DNA from 2 places in the Marinobacter sp. VGCF2001 genome. Region 2 is predicted to be linked to the other one. Evidence: predicted binding sites of a transcription regulator. Region 2 holds the regulator's gene; the other holds the start of a gene.
What was found. The regulator sigma-54, encoded in region 2, starts transcription at its own class of promoters, with help from an activator protein. The targets are predictions, from matches to a motif close to ANTGGCATNNANNTTGCTNT.
Positions count from the first base shown of each region.

Region 1: a site for sigma-54 is predicted at 7,295-7,314, ahead of glnA (glutamate--ammonia ligase). Genes of this name have one in related genera too.

Region 1 is NZ_JBNFVX010000009.1:83,115-93,143, forward strand. It holds gene ACP2AU_RS10560 (ion channel) at 1-1,179, shown strand, start outside; gene ACP2AU_RS10565 (CYTH domain-containing protein) at 1,159-2,019, opposite strand; gene ACP2AU_RS10570 (porin) at 2,112-3,119, opposite strand; gene dtd (D-aminoacyl-tRNA deacylase) at 3,599-4,054, opposite strand; gene pip (prolyl aminopeptidase) at 4,162-5,124, opposite strand; gene typA (translational GTPase TypA) at 5,244-7,055, opposite strand; gene glnA (glutamate--ammonia ligase) at 7,447-8,850, shown strand; gene ACP2AU_RS10595 (DUF4124 domain-containing protein) at 9,046-9,570, shown strand; gene glnL (nitrogen regulation protein NR(II)) at 9,809-10,029, shown strand, end outside.
Region 2 is NZ_JBNFVX010000011.1:72,420-82,448, forward strand. It holds gene ACP2AU_RS11710 (KpsF/GutQ family sugar-phosphate isomerase) at 1-421, shown strand, start outside; gene ACP2AU_RS11715 (KdsC family phosphatase) at 421-990, shown strand; gene lptC (LPS export ABC transporter periplasmic protein LptC) at 987-1,586, shown strand; gene lptA (lipopolysaccharide transport periplasmic protein LptA) at 1,570-2,136, shown strand; gene lptB (LPS export ABC transporter ATP-binding protein) at 2,114-2,839, shown strand; gene ACP2AU_RS11735 (RNA polymerase factor sigma-54) at 3,027-4,556, shown strand; gene hpf (ribosome hibernation promoting factor) at 4,630-4,938, shown strand; gene ptsN (PTS IIA-like nitrogen regulatory protein PtsN) at 5,028-5,498, shown strand; gene rapZ (RNase adapter RapZ) at 5,552-6,436, shown strand; gene ACP2AU_RS11755 (HPr family phosphocarrier protein) at 6,443-6,712, shown strand; gene mgtE (magnesium transporter) at 6,804-8,165, shown strand; gene yjgA (ribosome biogenesis factor YjgA) at 8,183-8,707, shown strand; gene ACP2AU_RS11770 (carbon-nitrogen hydrolase family protein) at 8,708-9,532, opposite strand; gene ACP2AU_RS11775 (YhdP family protein) at 9,554-10,029, opposite strand, start outside.

The DNA of each region.
Region 1 (10,029 bases), on a different contig from region 2:
AAACGCCCCCTCAACCCGGAGCACACCCAATCCCACCTTCCCATGGGCGGGCTGATCCGCAGCCGCATCAAGCGACTCTTCCTCATACTTGGCTCCTTGATAGCCACACAGATCCTCGTTCTGTGGGCGGTCGAACCGCTGTCATTCTTCGAGGCTGTCTGGCTGACCATGACCACCCTGGTGACGGTGGGGTACGGTGATTACTCACCGGTCACCGCCATCGGGCGCATCAGCACCATCGCCTTGATGTTTGTCTCCGCCATTACCTTGTTAACCCTGATTGTAAGCGACTACATCGAATACCGTTTCTATCGCAGAGAACGCATACTGACCGGACGCTGGATTTATAAAATGAAAGACCACATTGTCATTATCAATACCCCCCGCAGCGGTGGCGAACAGTATTTCATGCGCTTTGCCTCGCAGATTCGCTCGGTTCCCGAGTACCACATGGTGCCAATCATGCTGCTTACCCGGCAGTTCCCGGGCGGGCTGCCCGTCGAACTGGCCGACTGCGGGGTCGTCCACTTCCACGGCTCCGGCAATGACCCGGAAGCCCTCAAATCCGTGCACGCAGGCAGCGCCAAACACATCATTGTGCTGGCGGCCGATGAATCCGATACGTTTTCCGACAGCCTCACTTTCGACATTGCCCACCGGCTGAGCGAATCCAACCTCGGGGCACGCACCACGGTGGAATGTGTCAGCGACCATAATCGCAGCCGCTTCAAGGCGCTCGGCGTGCGCACCACCATCAGGCCGGTCCGAACCTATCCGGAAATCATGGTGCGCGCCGTCGTGGCTCCCGGCTCAGAGAAAGTTCTGGAAGATATGTTCAATTATGAGCGGGATCATCCGCACCGATACGATCTGCCCCTGGACGACCTGACCTGGGCCGACATTGTCAGTGCCCTGATACGTCACGGCATCGGAACGGCATTGGCGTACATTGACCACGACAACGAGGTGATCTGCCACCCGGATACCAATGCGGAAGTTGAGGGTAAGGGGTTAATTGTTCTGGTTCGCTCCAGCGAGACGCCGGAGGTCTCCGTTGTGGAGGAAGCCCTCGACCGGTATCGGGAATTCCTGGTGCGTTGGCGGGAAATGCACGAGGAGAACCAGAAAGCTTCCAGTTCTCAGACCGACAACGACAATTCAGTCGCTGGCGGCGAGTAATAGCTGCAGCTGGCCAAAACCGGGGTAGCGCTCCAGCAGCTCAGGCACCGTGAGACCGCTGCCCAACGCCTGCGCAATCGGCCGCCATAGGGATGAGAGAGACGACTTTTCGGCAATGTCATCAATCTTCGCCAGCGATGACGGCGGCAAACGCACAATCTCATCGGTGAGCCAGGCCAGACTCACGTGATGCAGAAAGGCTACCGTATTCAACGGGGCCTCAGGCACAGCCATAGACGGTTGATGGATCCGGGCGAGAAAATAGCCTTGCTCCGCTTTACTCACCAGGTTTAGAAACACCGGAACAACTTGCGCCAGCGCGGTGGCCGTTTCAAGCAGCTTTCCGGCTGCCCCGGCCTTGAGCTCGAACTCTACCTCGTGCAACGGCCTTGTTTTTGACCCACTGATCACCGCTCCGGCATCCACCGCTACCTCGATGACCGTCGCCCCTTGCTCCAGCATAATAATGCGGCGCTGGAAGTTGGTCTCGAACACCAACTGCAACTCACTGAGGTCAATCTGATCACTCAGAGGCGTTTGTTCCAGAAGTGCCAGGTCCAGCTCGGGGCCCTGCAGATCCCACTCCCATTCCTGCCGGCGATGGGCGCCATTAACAAATTCGCCCTGGGTTTTCAGGGTCTGGATATAACGATCCCCCGCCTGGCGCACCCGTAAGGCCGCGCGGGCCTGGTTCAGCGCAGCATTCGGAGTATCGTAATAGCGATTCACCAGAGTTTTGACCGGACCCTCGCTGGCCTCTGCCCGGGCCCTGAGCCAATCAAAGGCTTCCGCCTGAGCCGGTTCAGAAAGGGTCAGTTTTATTTCCAGCTCTGTAGCCACACGCTTGCTCCCGGCAATGATTCATTCACAAAAAGAAAAGCCGGTGACAAAGTCACCGGCTTTCATTACTACTGGATTAGCCTATCGGCTGATCAGAAGTAGTAGACAGCACCGATAGCAGCGATGGACTGCTCGTCGCCTGCACCTGCAGTCGGCTCATCTTCAATGACGTAAACGTCCTCATCGGCATTGCTCAGATAGCCTTCAACATACACGTACATATGGTCGGAAACGTTGTGCAACGCTTGCAAAATGATGGTGTCGTTTTTGTCGCCAGAGTCGTCATCGTCATTAATCTGGTAAGACAGCGCGAACTGGTTTTTACCCAGAGTGTATACACCCATCAGGCCCAGTACATCTGCAACGTCCTTACGAGTCTCGTAAGAACCGGTCAGGCGCAAGTTGTCCAAGTTGTAGCTGGCACGCAGACCGTAGGAGTTCTCGTTGTTGCCATTACCGTTGTCGTTGGAGTCAACCGCAAACGCCAGCTCAAGCGCGTCTACTTCGTACATCGCCGCCAGCTGATAAGGGAAGGACTTGTCGCCGCCCTTGGTGTCGTTATCGCCGTTGAACTGAACAGCTGCACCCAGAGTCAGACCACCAAAGCTCGGTGACAGATACTGAACCAGGTCGCCTTCGCCGGTGTCGTAGTTGAAACCGATGTCAGAGCCAACTTCGTGGAACTGGGCTACTTCGTCAACCGCACTCTCATACATTGAGTCGTCAGAACCGACCCACAGCTGACCAAAGCTGTCGCCTTTGATCCCGATATAAGCTTCATCCAGGCCATCGATGCCGTTGCTGCCGCTCTTATCATCAGCGTTGATGCCTTCCAGCTCCAACTTGAAAAAGCCAGTAATGCCCGGAGCAACTTGGTGGTCGTGCTTGATACCCAGCGTGGTGCCGTTATCGAAGTGCTTAACTTCAGAGCCGCCGCCGTCTACGTTGGTGTGGGTGATGGCGTACTGAATGTTACCGTAAACTGTCGGCATGGAATCCATCTTGGCCGCCAGCTCGGAAGCAGACAGAGTGGACTGTGCCATGGCAGCGCCAGAGAAGGTTGCAGCTGCGATAGCAGAAGCAAGGATCGTTTTTTTCATGTTGCGTCTTCCTTTTTGAGTTAACTCAGGTTTTCGACGGGTTTGAATCCCGATTTTTATTAGCAGGCAACGCCCTACGCCTTGCCCGCCGGGTTTCTGTCTGCCCCCTGAAATTCCTTTGGGAACAGCTTTTCTTCTTTTTATGAGGCAAGCCTGCTTGCCTTAAATCTCAATCACTTACACAGCCACATTAAAGCTCTGTGTGATGAACTTGTTTTAATACACTGTCCTGATTTTTGCAAATTTTTAACGGTTATTTTTTAGCCCGGTTTGGATTGGTAATCCAGGTACTTAGATCACTCCGAGCTAACACCACACTGACTACTGACAACCAAATTCAGGGCCAAACCAGCAAAAAAATCGCAAAAACAACCAATTACACTAAGCTTGGATGCATCCCAAGCGCAAACCCTGAAACAATACCCCAATTCACGCACTTTCGTGAGGCACGACTGACAACTGCGTCACATTTTTGTGCACTAGCCTCTTCGACCAGACTCAAGCAGGAACGTCACCGGGCCGTCGTTAACCAGGGCCACTTTCATATCGGCGCCAAAGCAACCGGCTCCCACACGCTCATCACCCAGTTCGTTACAAGCTTCATCGGTAAAGGCGCTGTACAACTCGTTCGCCAACTCCGGTGCGGCAGCCAGAGAGAAGCCGGGCCGGGTACCTGAAGATGTATCAGCAGCAAGCGTGAACTGGGGAACCACGAGCAATGAACCGCCAGAATCGACAACGTTAACGTTCATTCGACCCTGCGCGTCCGGGAAGATCCGGTATGAGAGGATTTTGCGGCACAAGTCCTTTGCCTCATTCAATGTGTCGCCACGTTCGACACCGAGCAGCAGCAACAACCCTGAACCGATACGGGCAATCGTTTCACCCTCTACGGCTACACTGGCTTCGGAAACGCGCTGAATCAGTCCTTTCATTCAAACCCTGGAGCGTTGACACCTGAGGTTAACTATTTGAAACCCCAAAAGTGTATAGAGCCTGTCAGACCTCCGCAACCCCGCGAGATCAATAAAAAGTCGCATTCTCACCCAGCGGACGGAAGGCTTTTTGCTGCAACAGCCTCAACGCCTCGCATCAGGGCATCCACGATGGCTGGCTCGGATGCTGAGTGGCCCGCGTCGCGGATCACCTGCAGTTCCGCCTCCGGCCACGCCCTGCTCAGAGCCAGGGCATTATCCAGCGGGCACACCATGTCGTAGCGACCATGAACAATAATGCCCGGGATATGTTTCAGCTTTGTTGCATTGCGAACGATCTGATCGGGCTCAAGAAAGGCGTTGTTCATAAAGTAGTGGCACTCGATCCTTGCCAGGGCAATAGCCACGTGGGGATGCCCGAAATGCTCGACCACCTTGGCATTGGGTTGCAGCGTTGCGCATCGCCCCTCCCAGATTGACCAGGCTTTTGCGGCCTGTATCTGCTCCAACTCGTTTGGGCTGGTTAAGCGGCGATAATAGGCCGATACCATGTCAGCCCGTTCTGCTTCGGGAATGGGGGCAAGATAATCCTGCCAGTAATCCGGGAACACCCGGCTGGCGCCGTCCTGGTAAAACCACTGAATGTCTTGCGGCCGGCACAGGAAGATACCCCGCAACACCAATCCCAGCACCCTGTCCGGATAGGTTTCGGCGTAAACCAGGCTCAGGGTGGAACCCCAGCTGCCGCCGAACAACAGCCAACGATCGATACCGAGAAAGTTCCGGACAGCCTCCAGGTCTTCTACCAGTTTATCGGTGCTGTTGCCCTCCAGCTCGGCCAGCGGCGTTGAACGGCCCGCCCCTCGCTGGTCCAGCAGAATAATCCGAAACCGCTCGGCATCGAAAAAGCGACGATGATAATCCTCGCACCCACCGCCGGGACCACCGTGCACAACAATAACCGGGACACCTTCCGGGTTACCGGATTCTTCCAGATACAACTCATGAGGATGATCGACCGCCAGCCGGTGGCGCGCGTAGGGCTCAATGTCGGGATACAGGGTCAGCATGGGAAACTCCGTTTCAGGGATAACGGCAGTTTAGCTGAGACAGGCGGGGAAAACACAAGAGCCGCAGAATCTCACGAAAGCCCAGGGGGCTTTCCCGAAACTCGGCGGCTCCCGGTTATTTACTTCTTGTTGGCGCGCTTACGCTCGTTTTCAGTGAGCAGCTTCTTGCGCAGACGAATAGACTTGGGCGTTACTTCAACCAGCTCGTCGTCGTCGATAAACTCCAGCGCCTGCTCCAGTGTGAACTTGATGGGCGGCACCAGGCCGATCACTTCGTCCTTACCGGAAGCCCGCATATTATCCAGCTTTTTACCCTTGGTGGGGTTAACCACCAGATCGTTGTCGCGGCTGTGAATACCACACAACTGGCCTTCGTAGATTTCCTGGCCAGGATCGAGGAACAGCTTACCGCGACTCTGGAGGGTTTCCAGCGAATACGTCAGGGCGGTACCGGTCGCCATAGACACAATCACACCATTCTGACGGCTGGTCACATCACCGGCCTTGATCGGCCCGTAATGGCTGAAGGTGGAGGTCAGGATGCCGGTGCCGGAGGTCATGGTCAGGAACGTATTCCGGAAGCCAATCAGGCCACGGGCGGGGATGGTGTAGTCAAGGCGAATACGACCTTTACCGTCCGGAATCATGTTGGTCATCTCGCCTTTGCGCAGCCCCATCTGCTCCATCACCGGGCCCTGGTGCTGCTCTTCGATGTCGACGATCACATTCTCGTACGGCTCCTGCTTGACGCCGTCGACTTCCTTGATCACCACTTCCGGGCGACCCACGGCCAGCTCGAAGTTCTCGCGACGCATATTCTCGATCAGAACCGACAGGTGCAGCTCGCCACGACCGGACACTTTGAATTTGTCGGCGGAATCGCCTTCTTCAACCCGCAGCGCCACGTTATGAAGCAGCTCCTTATCCAAGCGCTCCTTGATGTTACGGCTGGTCACATACTTGCCTTCTTTACCGGCAAACGGGGAATCGTTCACCTGGAAGGTCATGGATACGGTCGGCTCATCCACGGTCAGTGCCGGCAAGGCTTCGACGTTAGACTGATCACACAGGGTGTCTGAAATGAACAGCGTATCGAGACCACTAACACAGACAATATCTCCGGCCTGGGCGTTATCGACCTCTACCCGCTGCAAACCGGAGTGCCCCATGATCTTGAGAACCCGGCCGTTACGCTTCTTGCCGTCGGCGCCAATAACAGCGACCGGCGTATTGGTACTGACCTTGCCGCGCATGATGCGCCCGATACCAATCACACCCAGGAAGCTGTTGTAGTCCAGCTGGGAGATCTGCATCTGGAAAGGACCATCGCGATCGACGGACGGCGCAGGGACGTGATCAACAATAGCCTGGAAAACCGCGTCCATGTTGTCGTCGAGGTTTTCATGATCCATGCCGGCGATACCATTCAGGGCGCTGGCAAAAACAATCGGGAAATCCAGCTGCTCGTCTGTGGCACCCAGATTGTCAAACAGGTCAAACACCTGATCGACAACCCAATCGGGGCGCGCACCCGGGCGGTCGATTTTGTTGACCACAACAATCGGGCGAAGCCCCGCTGCGAAAGCTTTTTGAGTCACGAAACGGGTTTGCGGCATGGGCCCGTCGATGGAGTCCACCACCAACAGCACACTGTCGACCATGCTCATCACTCGCTCAACTTCACCGCCAAAGTCCGCGTGACCCGGGGTGTCTACGATGTTGATGTCGTAGTCATGCCACTTGAGAGCCGTATTTTTGGCAAGAATGGTAATGCCGCGCTCTTTTTCCTGGTCATTGGAGTCCATCACGCGCTCATTCTCGAGCTCTTTTCGGTCTAGCGTGCCGGACTGGCGTAGCAGCTGGTCAACCAGGGTGGTTTTGCCATGGTCAACGTGGGCGATAATGGCAACGTTTCTAAGCTTATCAATCACAACGGGTATCCTGAAGAAATTAGCGGCGCGCAGTATATCGAAAAGTCCAGGGGGATAATATGAAGATTGGCGTCTAATATGTAACCAATTCAATCCCGCACTGTTTTAAGGCGGCAACCCGCCAAACGCACTTATTTGGTGCGCACCTCCGGAGACTTCAGTGCTATGCTGGCCATCCATGATGCGCCATGTTAGCCCGAAGGCCTTGCGGCTGCGCTCTTCTGGCGCAACCAGGAAAAACTGGCAAGCTGATTGCTTAACCGTAATCAGCCGCACAGTGAAGGTACGGGATTCACGCTTCTGGTAAGCTGCCCGAACCTGAGAAAGATCGGCCTTCGAACATCGAACGATCCGGCACAACGAACACGTAAAACCTTACGGAGCATGCACAATGTCCAAGACGATTGATTTGATCAAAGAACACGAAGTCAAGTGGATTGACCTGCGTTTCACCGACAGCCGCGGTAAAGAGCAGCACGTTACCATGCCGGCCACCGAAGTAGACGAAGACTTTTTTGCCGATGGCAAGATGTTCGACGGCTCCTCCATCGCGGGCTGGAAGGGCATTAACGAATCCGACATGATCCTGATGCCAGACGATGAAACCTCCGTTCTGGACCCGTTCACCGAAGAAACCACGGTCAACATCACCTGCAACATCGTCGAGCCCTCCACCATGCAGGGTTATGAGCGTGATCCGCGCTCTGTTGCCCGTCGTGCCGAAGAATACCTCAAGTCCACCGGCATCGCCGATGGTGCCCTGTTCGGCCCGGAGCCGGAGTTCTTTGTATTTGACTCGGTCAAGTGGAACGTGGATATGCAGGGTGCGATGTACCATATCCACTCTGAAGAAGCGGCCTGGGTCTCCGGCGAAGATTTTGAACGCAATAACATCGGCCACCGCCCGGGCGTAAAAGGCGGCTACTTCCCGGTTCCGCCGGTGGACAGCCTGCACGACCTGCGTGGTGCCATGTGTGCGGCTATGGAGTCCATGGGCCTGGAAATCGAAGTACACCACCATGAAGTGGGCACCGCTGGCCAGTGCGAAATCGGCGTTGGTGCCAACACGCTGACCCGCAAGGCAGACGAAGTCCAGATCCTCAAGTACTGCGTGCATAACGTGGCGCACGCCTACGGCAAGACAGCAACCTTCATGCCCAAGCCGGTGGTTGGCGACAACGGTTCCGGTATGCACGTGCATATGTCCCTGAGCAAAGACGGCAAGAACCTGTTTGCCGGTGACAGCTACGCGGGCCTGAGCGAAGCGGCTCTGTACTACGTTGGCGGTGTGATCAAGCACGCCAAGGCCATCAACGCTTTCACCAACAGCTCCACCAACTCTTACAAGCGCCTGGTTCCGGGCTTCGAGGCGCCGGTTATGCTGGCCTACTCTGCCCGCAACCGTTCTGCCTCTATCCGCATTCCGTACGTGAACAGCCCGAAAGCACGCCGCATTGAAGTGCGCTTCCCGGACGCATCCGCCAACCCGTACCTGGCGTTTGCTGCCCTGATGATGGCCGGCCTCGACGGCATCCAGAACAAGATCCACCCGGGCGATGCCATGGACAAGGATCTGTACGACCTGCCGAAAGAAGAGGCCCTGAGCATCCCGCAAGTGGCCGAGACTCTCTCGGAAGCGCTGGACTGCCTGGAAGCCGATCACGAGTTCCTGACTCGCGGCGGCGTGTTCACCGAAGACATGATCGCCGGTTACATTGATCTGAAGCGCGGCGAAGTGGAAAAGCTGAACATGACCACACACCCGGTCGAGTTCGACCTTTACTACTCCTGCTAACAGATTGCACCAATATGGTGCAGCCTGTTAACCGTCAAGCCCCGCCCCGCGCGGGGCTTTTTTGTGGATTCGATCCCAGCCAGGGATCCGTAGCCCCGCCCTTAACGATATGTAACCTCCTGAAGCGCCCACGACGTTGAAATGGCCATCCCCGCAATCGATAATCGGAACAGTTCACTACGACAGGTTATTGCCATGAAAGCACCGATTACACTTGCCACGGCCCTGCTTATGCTGGTCTCGACCACCGCATACAGCGAGGTCTATCGCCACGTAGATGCGTACGGCAATGTCACTTTCTCCGATGAACCGATGGACGGCGGTGAAGAAGTTAAAGTAAAGCCCGTGACCACCATTACCCTGCCGAAACCCGAGGTGGTGCAGGAACCGGAGCAACTGCGCCAGCAGGCGCAACGTGAGGGCGCCGCTTATCAGTCTGTTTCCTTTCAGTATCCGTCTGACGAGCAGGCGTTTCACAGCGGAAACGGCAATGTCACCTTCGAGGTGCAAAGCAGCCCCGGCCTGCAAGAAAGCCATAGATTTGAAATTACGCTCGACGGCCAGCCTGTGGGCCAGAGTCGCTCCGGCACCGTCACCGTCAACAACATCGACCGGGGTACCCACAGCGCCGGCGTTCATATCGTGGATGGGGACGGCGTTCGGGTAAAAACTGGCAGCCCGATTACGTTTACCATCCACCGCCCGTCCGCGCTTAATTAAATTTCGCACCACCATGGTGCATTTGCACCAGGATATGACCATACTCTGGGCAGCCACAGGGCATTAACCGGGCTGCCTGCTCCCAGACCTTCCGCGCTTGCACCACGCTATAGCACCACGCGCCGGCGACGGCGCCCTTCCTGCCCGTTTATTCGCCACCCTCTGCCGGATGTTACAAAGCTGGTTCGTTTTTTGCAGCCTCAGGGATACACCCATGAACCGAGAACGGAAGCAACGCATGCCATCCCACCCAGTCGCGACAGCCGGAAGCAGCTACAAAAGCATTCTGGATAGCCTGACAACCGCTGTGCTGGTTCTCGGAGACGATCTTGCCATCCGCTATATTAACCCGGCAGCCGAGAGCTTGTTTGAAGCCAGTCTGACCCGCAGCCGCGGGCTGCCATTGCAAGAGATTCTGGTGGATTCCTCAGAGGCCCTCACCACTCTGTATGCTGCCCT
Region 2 (10,029 bases):
ATTCTCCCACCCCGGCGGCAGCCTGGGGCGCCGGTTGTTGTTGCGGGTTTCCGACATTATGCATACGGGCGACCAGATCCCCAGCGTAACCGAGGGAACAACCCTGAGCGGCGCATTGCTGGAAATCACCCGCAAGGGTCTGGGGATGACCACCGTGGTCGACGGCGCCGGTACGCTCACCGGCATTTTCACAGACGGTGATTTGCGCCGGACCCTCGACAAATCCGCGGATGTTCACACCACCCCCATCCAGGATGTCATGACCCGTAACGGCAAAACCATCCGCGCCGATCACCTGGCTGCGGAAGCCCTTAACATCATGGAAGAAATGAAAATCAACGCTCTGCCCGTTACCGACGACAACGGCACGCTGGTGGGCGCCATCAATATGCATGACCTGCTTCGTGCTGGAGTGATCTGATGAACCGGACTTCGCACCCGCTGCAAGCTCACTGGGACGACACGCTGAAAGCCAGGGCCTCCGGCATCCGGCTGATCGCACTGGATGTCGACGGCATCATGAGCGATGGCCGACTGTATTTCAGCGCAAACGGCGATGAACTCAAGGCCTTCAATATCCTCGACGGCCTGGGCCTGAAGCAACTGATGGGGGCAGGCCTGACTGTTGCGGTGATTACCGGCAGGCGCTCACCGCTGACTGAAAAACGGATGTCAGACCTGGGCATTACGCACCTGATGCAGGGCCGGGAAGACAAAAAAGTTGCGCTTCTGGAACTGACCCGGGATATGAACCTGCAACCACACCAGATTGCCTACATGGGCGACGATCTGCCTGATTTACCGGCCCTGCAATTTGCCGGCCTTGGCATCACCGTCCCCAACGGTTACTGGCTGGTACGGCAGCACGCCGATTACTGTACGCGTATACCCGGCGGACAAGGTGCTGTCCGTGAAGCCTGCGACCTGTTGTTATGGGCCCGGGGGCAACTCGATGACACTCTGGCGCCCTATCTGGACAGCCAGGCATGATCAGCGGCATCTTCTCAGGCGACAGCGGCAAACGCCGGATCCGGGCTCTGGCCCTGGCGATTACCGTCCTGGCAACGGTGTTTCTGATGTGGCAAAGCGACGAACCTGTCAGTACCGGGGATGCCGCCAGCGAACTGCGCGGCCCGGCCGAACCGGATGGCTTTGTGGTAGGCGGTCGCTACCGCTCCTGGGATGAGCAGGGCAACCTTCAGATTATTCTGACCAGCCCGCGCATTGAACAGTTCGAGGACACCGGTACCGCCCGACTTAGCGAACCTGAAGCCCGGCTGTTCAGCCAGGACAGCCCGGAACCGTGGCTGGTTAACGCAGACGAAGGCAATCTCCGGCAGGGAAACGAGCAGCTGGAGCTGACCGGCAATGTCGAGCTGGTGCGGCAGCAGGATGCGCGGCGAGCCATTCTGGAGACCGAGGCACTGACCCTCGACAATAAACATGGCACAGTTTACACCGACCGGCCGGTGACCATTACCGAACCATTCGGGGTCACCCGCTCGACAGGCATGAAAGCCTGGATCAACGAACGCGTTCTGGAACTCAACTCCCGGGTAGAGGGGCAATATGAAACCGTCAGGTAAAAGATCTTTGCGCCGGCTGGCCATTCTGACCACGGCCTTGCTGGCCGGCCCTGCATCGGCATTTAATCTGGACTCGGACACGCCGATCAAAGTCAGCGCAGACTCCGCTCGCCTGGACGATACCGCCGGCACCGCCGTGTATACCGGTGCCGTGGAACTGGTTCAGGGCGAAACAAGGCTCGAAGCCGAGCGCGTGGTGCTTTATCGCAACGAACAGGGCGTCAGCCGCATAGAGGCCGCCGGCAACCCTGCCCATTACCGCCAGCCCGGACAATCCGGTGCAGCCACAACGGATGCACAGGCTCTGAACATCACCTGGTCTGGCGAGGAAAGCCTGGTCATTTTCGAGCGCCAGGCAGTCATCGAACAGGGCGGCAATGTGTTCCGCGGTGATGTCATTCACTACGATACCGTGCAGCGCGTGGTCACCGCAGACGGTGGCGAATCCCCGGACGGCAGTTCCGGCCGGGTGGAAATGGTCATCCAGCCGCGCAATTCAGCTCAATCCACTGACGGGAAAGGTTCGGATGGCAGTTCTCAGAGCCAGTAATCTGGCGAAAAGCTACAAGCAAAAGAAAGTCGTTCTGGATGTTTCCCTGGAAATCCGTTCGGGTGAGATCGTCGGCCTGCTCGGCCCCAACGGTGCCGGTAAGACCACCTGTTTCTACATGATTGTCGGCCTGGTCCCGGCGGACCGGGGCCGTGTCACCATCGACACCCAGGACATAACACCGCTGCCCATGCACGGCCGGGCTCGCAAAGGCATTGGCTACCTGCCCCAGGAAGCCTCGGTCTTTCGCAAACTCACCGTGCGCGACAACATCATGGCCATCCTCGAAACCCGCAAGGGCATGAGCAGGGCCGACCGCGAGGCCAAACTGGAAGAACTGCTGGAGGAGTTCCACATCACCCACATCCGGGACAGCGTGGGTATGGCGCTCTCCGGTGGCGAACGGCGCCGGGTTGAAATCGCACGGGCACTTGCCATGGAGCCGGCGTTCATCCTGCTGGACGAACCCTTTGCCGGGGTCGACCCCATTTCCGTCAGTGACATCAAACACATCATCCGCCACCTTCGCGACAAGGGAATCGGAGTACTGATTACCGACCACAACGTTCGGGAAACCCTCGACATCTGCGAAAACGCCTATATTGTCTCCGGAGGCCACATCATTGCCTCCGGAAATGCCGAAGCCATTCTCTCCAACCAGCAGGTGAAAGAGGTTTATCTGGGCGAAGAGTTTCGACTTTAAGCGAACAAACCGGGGTTTATCCGGGCGCTGATTGTTTTGATGATCTGGAGCAAGTAAACTCGGCAAAAAACTTGCTTATACTGTCCACAGACAACGGCAAGTAACCAGCACACAACATTTTTTCGGCACGTGCGCCGGCAACGCAACAACCGGGATGCCCACGAGTGATGGATCTTGAGCCATGGTTATGAAAGCCTCATTACAGCTTAAGCTGGGCCAGAGCCTGACCATGACGCCCCAGCTGCAGCAGGCCATACGCCTGCTCCAGCTCTCTACCCTCGATCTTCAGCAGGAAATCCAGCAGGCGCTGGAATCCAACCCCATGCTGGAAACACCTGAAGACGACGAGCACACCGAGAGCGAGGAACGCGAGGAGAGCGAACACAGCGAAGCCTCTGCTGCCGAATCAGCGCAAGACGACAGCCAGCAGGACACAAACACCGACTGGGATGAGACCGAGAACGGCCCGGACTGGTCGTCAGAAAACGACATCCCGGACAACATTCCAGACGACCTGCCGGTCGATACTGCCTGGGACGACATCTACCAGTCTGCTCCCGCGCCGGCCAGCAAGGGCGACGACGAGAACGACTCCGATTTCGAGACCCGGAACTCCCCTACCGAGACCCTGCGGGACCATCTGGAATGGCAACTGAATCTGACGCCACTGAGCGAACGCGACCAGGCCATTGCCCACGCCCTGATGGACGCCGTTGATGAACGAGGCTATCTGACCTCGACCCTCGAAGACATCCATGCCGGGCTGGCAGACGAATCCGAAGAAGACCCTCTGGAACTGGATGAAGTTCAGGCTGTACTGCATCGCCTGCAACATTTCGATCCACCGGGGGTGTTTGCCCGGGATCTTCAGGAATGCCTGCTGATTCAGCTGAACCAGCTGCCGCCCGATACCCCGTGGCTGCGCCAGGCTCGCCTGGTCGTTACCCAGTTTCTGCACCTCCTCGGCAACCGCGACTACGCCCAACTGTTGCGCCGCAGCCGCCTGAAGGAAGACCAACTGAAACAGGTGCTGGCCCTGATTACCAGCCTGAACCCCCGCCCGGGGGACGTGGTTGACCGGGCCGAGCCGGATTATGTCATTCCGGACGTCATCGTTCGCAAGCATGAAGGCCGCTGGAGGGTGGAACTGAACCCCGAGATTGCCCCGCGCATACGGGTGAATGCCAGCTATGCCTCGCTCATCCGGCGGGCTGACAGCAGTGCCGACAATACTTACCTGCGCGATCAGCTGCAGGAGGCCAAATGGTTTATCAAGAGCCTGCAAAGCCGGAACGAAACCCTGCTCAAGGTTGCCACGCGCATTGTGGAACACCAACAGGGATTCCTCGACCAGGGCGAAGAAGCCATGAAGCCGCTGATTCTCTCGGACATCGCCCAGGCGGTGGAGATGCACGAGTCCACCATCTCACGCGTGACCACCCAGAAATACATGCATACTCCGCGAGGCATCTTCGAGCTGAAGTACTTTTTCTCCAGCCACGTCAGCACCGCGGAAGGCGGCGAATGCTCCTCTACAGCCATCCGGGCGATGATCAAAAAACTGATTGCCGAGGAAACCCCGAAAAAGCCATTGAGCGACAGCAAAATTGCGGCCATGCTAGGGGAACAGGGAATCAACGTGGCCCGGCGCACCGTGGCCAAGTACCGGGAGGCCATGCACATACCTCCCTCGAACGAACGTAAACGACTGGTTTAAACTTTCACCGGTGCAAGATGCACCGGTACGCAAGCCGGCAAGTGCGCCGGCAGTATGACAACAGGAGACGCCTATGCAACTCAACATTTCCGGCCATCACGTAGAACTGACTCCCGCTCTGAAGGATTACGTCAACACCAAGTTCGAGAAGCTGGAGCGTCACTTCGACCACATCAGTAACTGCCAGGTCACCCTGGAGGTCGAGAAGGTACGCCAGTTGGCCGAAGCTACGCTGCACGTCATCGGTGGCGAGATTCACGCAAAGGCAGAAAACGAGGATATGTATGCCGCTATCGACGCCCTCGTCGACAAGCTGGACCGCCAGATCCTCAAGCACAAAGAAAAGAATGTAGACCGGATGCACGGTAACGGCGCCCGCTAAACGGCGGACCTTACCGGGTGTTTCATGACACGAGCTGCGGCGGGGCTAACCGGCCGCAGCCTTTTTTTTAACGGACGTATAGTCGATCCATGAGCGACCCATCCCTGACCATCGATAACATTCTTGCGCCTGAGCTGACCCTTTGCCGGGCCTCGGCTTCAAGCAAGAAGCGTGTGCTGGAGTTCATCGCCGAACGGATTCACTTCCAGGACGAGATACTCAGCGACACCCAGATCTTCAACAATCTGGTCTCGCGCGAACGGCTGGGCAGTACCGGTATTGGCGAGGGGATCGCCATCCCCCATTGCCGCCTGGAAGGCCTCGACCGGGTGATCGGAGTACTGATGACCCTGGAGGAGCCGGTCGACTTTGATGCCATCGATAACCAGCCTGTCGACCTGGTGTTTGCGCTGATCGTGCCCAAAGAAGCCACCAGCGAGCACCTGGAACTTCTGAGCCAGCTGGCGGAGCGGTTCAACGATAACGAATTCTGCACACAACTGCGCCAATGCACAGACGCCGCCAGCCTTTACCAGCGTATGACGAAGAATCATCACTGAGATCAGCCTCGACATTGAGAGGCTGCCAGGCAGATTGAAGGAGATACAGCCCCATGAAGCTGATTATCGTCAGTGGCCGGTCCGGTTCCGGCAAAAGTACCGCCCTGCACGTGCTGGAAGACCTGGGTTTCTACTGCATCGACAACCTGCCCATTGGCCTGCTGTTCCCGCTGACCCGGGAAGCAACCACCCAGGAAGCGCCCGGTCGTCTCAAGAAAATGGCCGTCAGCATTGATGCACGCAACCTGTCCGGTGAACTGGCGAACTTTGAAGTCATCTATGAGCAGCTGAAAAAGACCGGTGTCGAGGTCGAAATCATTTTCCTGGACGCCGACGAGCAATCGCTGCTGCAGCGCTTTCACGCGACCCGCCGCAAACACCCGCTGAGTGACGACAAGACCTCATTGCGGGAGGCCATTACCAATGAGAAGCTGTTGCTGGAGCCCTTGTCAAAGCTCGCCGATCTGTACGTGAACACCACCGGGCTGTCTATGTACGAGCTGCGCGACATGATCAAGCAGCGGGTTGCAGGGCGCAAAGACCAGGAACTGGCCCTGCTGTTCCAGTCCTTTGGTTTCAAGCATGGTGTACCGGTAGACTCGGACTACGTCTTCGATGTGCGCTGTTTGCCCAACCCGTACTGGGACACCAGCCTGCGCAAGCATACCGGTGTCGACCAACCCGTCATCGATTTTCTGGAGCGCGAACCCCTGACCCGGCAAATGGTGGACGACCTGACCGGCTTTCTGAATACCTGGCTGCCCTCCTTTGCCGACAGCAACCGCAGCTACATGACCATTTCCATTGGCTGCACCGGGGGCCAGCACCGCTCGGTTTATGTCTGTGACCAGCTGGGGCGCCATTTCCGGGACCACTACCACAACGTGCAGGTTCGCCATACCGAGCTGCCGCACCTGCAAGCCCGGGGGGAGATCTGAGCGCCTATGATTTGCCGCCCCATCACGATTATTAACAAGCTTGGCCTGCACGCGCGGGCCACGGCGAAACTCGTGGCCACCGCCTCGGAATTCAGCAGCAGTGTCCGTATTCGCGGCAAAGGCCGGGACGTAGACGCCAAAAACATCATGCAGGTGATGATGCTCGCCGCCAGCCAGGGCACCGAGGTGGAACTGGTTGCCGACGGCCCGGATGAACAGGATGCCGTCGAGAAGCTGGCCGCACTGATCGATGATTATTTCGGCGAAGGACAATAACCGCCGGTTTCGTCATTCACCTACAATCCTTTCTCACGTGTGCCACCTAACTCCGCTATAATGCAAAGGTTTTCTGATCGCAGGTGGTTCAATGACCGACATTCTGGAAAAAAGCCAGGCCCGCCAACGTCTTCGCTCACTCAGTGAAGCGCTGGACAGTGGTGCCCTCAAGCAGGTGGCCCGCATTCTGAATGGCGGCCTGAGCCCCAGTGACATTGCCCACTTACTGGAATCCTCACCGCCGCGCCAGCGGGCGCTGCTGTGGAACCTGGTCGACAAACAGCTGGAAGGGGAAGTTCTCCAGTACCTGGGCGACGATATCCGTGGTTACTTCCTGAGTCAGCTGAACGCCCAGGAACTGGCGGACATTCTTGAAGATTTCGAGTCGGATGATCTGGCTGACCTGCTCCAGCAACTGCCGGATACCGTGATCCAGGAAGTTCTGGACACCATGGACGAGCAGGACCGCCAGCGAGTCGAGGAAGTTCTCGCTTACCCGGAGGACACCGCCGGCGGCCTGATGAACACCGACACCATTACGGTGCGCCCGGACATCAGTGTCGACGTTGTGCTGCGTTACCTGCGCCGGCACCGCAGCCTGCCGCCGATGACCGACAGCCTGATTGTAGTCAGCCGGCGGGACGAGTTTATCGGTATGCTGCCCATTACCCGAATGCTGGTGTCCAACCCCGCGGCGACCGTGCGGGAGGTTATGGACACAGACATCGAACCCATCCCGGTAACACTCTCGGATACCAAAGTGGCTACCCTGTTCGAACGTTACGATCTGATTTCCGCCCCGGTAGTAGACGAGAGCAGCAAACTGCTGGGCCGGATTACCATCGATGACGTAGTCGATGTTATCCGTGAAGACGCCGACCATTCTTTGATGAGCATGGCCGGCCTGGATGAGGACGAAGATACCTTCGCCCCGGTTATGAAAACCACTCGCCGCCGTGCAGTCTGGCTGGGCATCAACCTGATTACCGCGTTTACCGCATCGGCGGTGATTGGCCTGTTCGAGGAGACCATTGCCAAAGTGGTGGCCCTGGCAGTGCTGATGCCGATTGTCGCCAGTATGGGCGGCATTGCCGGCAGCCAGACACTGACCCTGGTCATCCGGGGCATGGCGGTTGGTCAGATCAGCGGCGCCAACGTGGGGTGGCTGCTGAACCGGGAGTTTCTGTCCGGAATGCTGAACGGCCTGTTATGGGCAGTGGTGGTTGCCGCGGCAGCCGTGGCCTGGTTCCAGGACTGGCTGATAGGCGCCATCATTGCCGCCGCGCTGATCATCAATCTGGTGGCGGCAGCGCTGGTGGGTACCGTCTTGCCACTGTTCCTGAAATCCCGGAACATTGATCCGGCGCTTGCCGGCAGCGTGATACTGACCACCGTCACCGACGTTATCGGCTTCATGGCCTTCCTGGGGCTGGCCACCATTTTCTATGCCTGAGCAATCTGTGATCCATCATGACTGATCAATTTGACGACGAACACCAGGAATATCTTGGCCCGAGCAAATCGCAGCTCAAGCGCGAAATGCACGCTCTGCAGGAATTGGGAAAGCGTATGCTGGACCTTAACGACGAGCAGCTGGCCACCCTGTCCATAAGCGATACCCTGAAAAATGCCATTCTCGAATCACGCCGCATTCCCCAGCGTGAGGCGCGCAGACGGCACCTGCAGTACATCGGCAAGGTATTACGCCATGAGGACGACCCGGAGACCATTGGCCGGGCCATTGACGCCTTCTATGCCGGCAGCGAAGAGCACACCCGCCGGCACCACCTGGCCGAGCGCTGGCGTGACCGGATGATCTCGGAGGGCGACAAGGTAGTCGGCGAGTTTATTGATTACTGCCCCGCCGCCGACATTCAGCACCTGCGCAACCTGGTGCGCAACGCCCGCAAAGAAGTGGCCAAAGGCCAGAATACCGGCCAGTCCCGGAAACTGTTCCGGGCCCTGCGCGAATGGATTGACGACGCCGAGCAATAATTACAGCTGCCGGTGCTCCCACACCGGCATCTGGCTGCGCAACTGTCGCAACAGGGCAAGGTCCAGATCGGCGCTCGCAATGCCCGGCCCCTCGTCGTATTCACTGACCACCCTGCCCCAGGGATCGCAGATCAGACTGTGGCCGTAGGTCCGGCGCCGGCTGCTGTTGTCGCCACCCTGCCCCGGCGCGACCACCCACACCTGGTTTTCAATCGCACGGGCGCGTATCAACGCGTGCCAGTGGGCATTACCGGTCTGCCAGGTGAAGGCACTCGGTAGGGACACCCACTCCACCTGCTGCTCCCGCAGTGCCCGGAACAGCTCCGGGAAGCGCAGGTCGTAACAGATCGCCAGCCCCAACCGGCCAGCAGGGGTATCAACGGCAACCACCTGGTTGCCGGGCTCAAAGGTATCCGACTCCCGGTACTGGCCGTGCGCATCTTCGACCATGGCATCGAACAGGTGAATTTTATCGTAGCGGGCCACCTCGTCGCCCTGATCATTGTAGACAAGGCAGCTGGCCCGAACCCGGTCTGCGATGTCCGAACCATCCGGCCGGCGGGCCAGCGGCAGGGAACCGCCCACAATCCACAGGCCCAGGGCCCGCGCCTGCTCAGACAGAAACTGCCGGATGACCGGTTCGCTCCCCACTTCCCGGCGACCACATTCAAGCATCTGCGCAGTGGCGAGAACGGCAAAGTTCTCGGGCAACACGGCCACTCGCGCACCCCGCCCGGCCGCCTCGGCCAGCAATGTACGTGCTTCCTCAAGATTGGCATCGACGTCGTGGGTACTCACCATCTGGATTGCCGCAACCTGTGCCATTTTTGCCTCCTGGTTTCTGGCTTATTCTCCGGTATCAAACACGCCTCTGAGGTCGACCTCGGGCTCACTCCAGCTTCCGGTTACACTATAAGTGGCACTGGTGAGCCGGCTCAACGGGTCGCCGAGAATCTTGTCGAGCACGAACAGTGCACCGCCAATCGGTGCGCTGGCCCCCATCAGCAAGGCAGCCAGCGGCAGATTCTGGGTTACCGGCAACACCAGCACCAGGCGCATATCCAGGCTTTCGTCTGTCATATTCGTAGTGCCACTGAGTTTGAACGCGCCGGACGGACCCACCAACTGTAACTCCGGATCAAGCGTCACCAACCCGTTTATGATCTGCGCCTTACCGGATATCGCATCAAACGCCACACCCCGCTCGTAAAGATCCGAGAAATCGAGCTGTAACCGCCGCCACAGAGTATCTGTATTCAGCAAATTGAACACCCGGAACAGCTGTGCTGAATTACTCTGCTCCATAATCATGCCATCGTCCA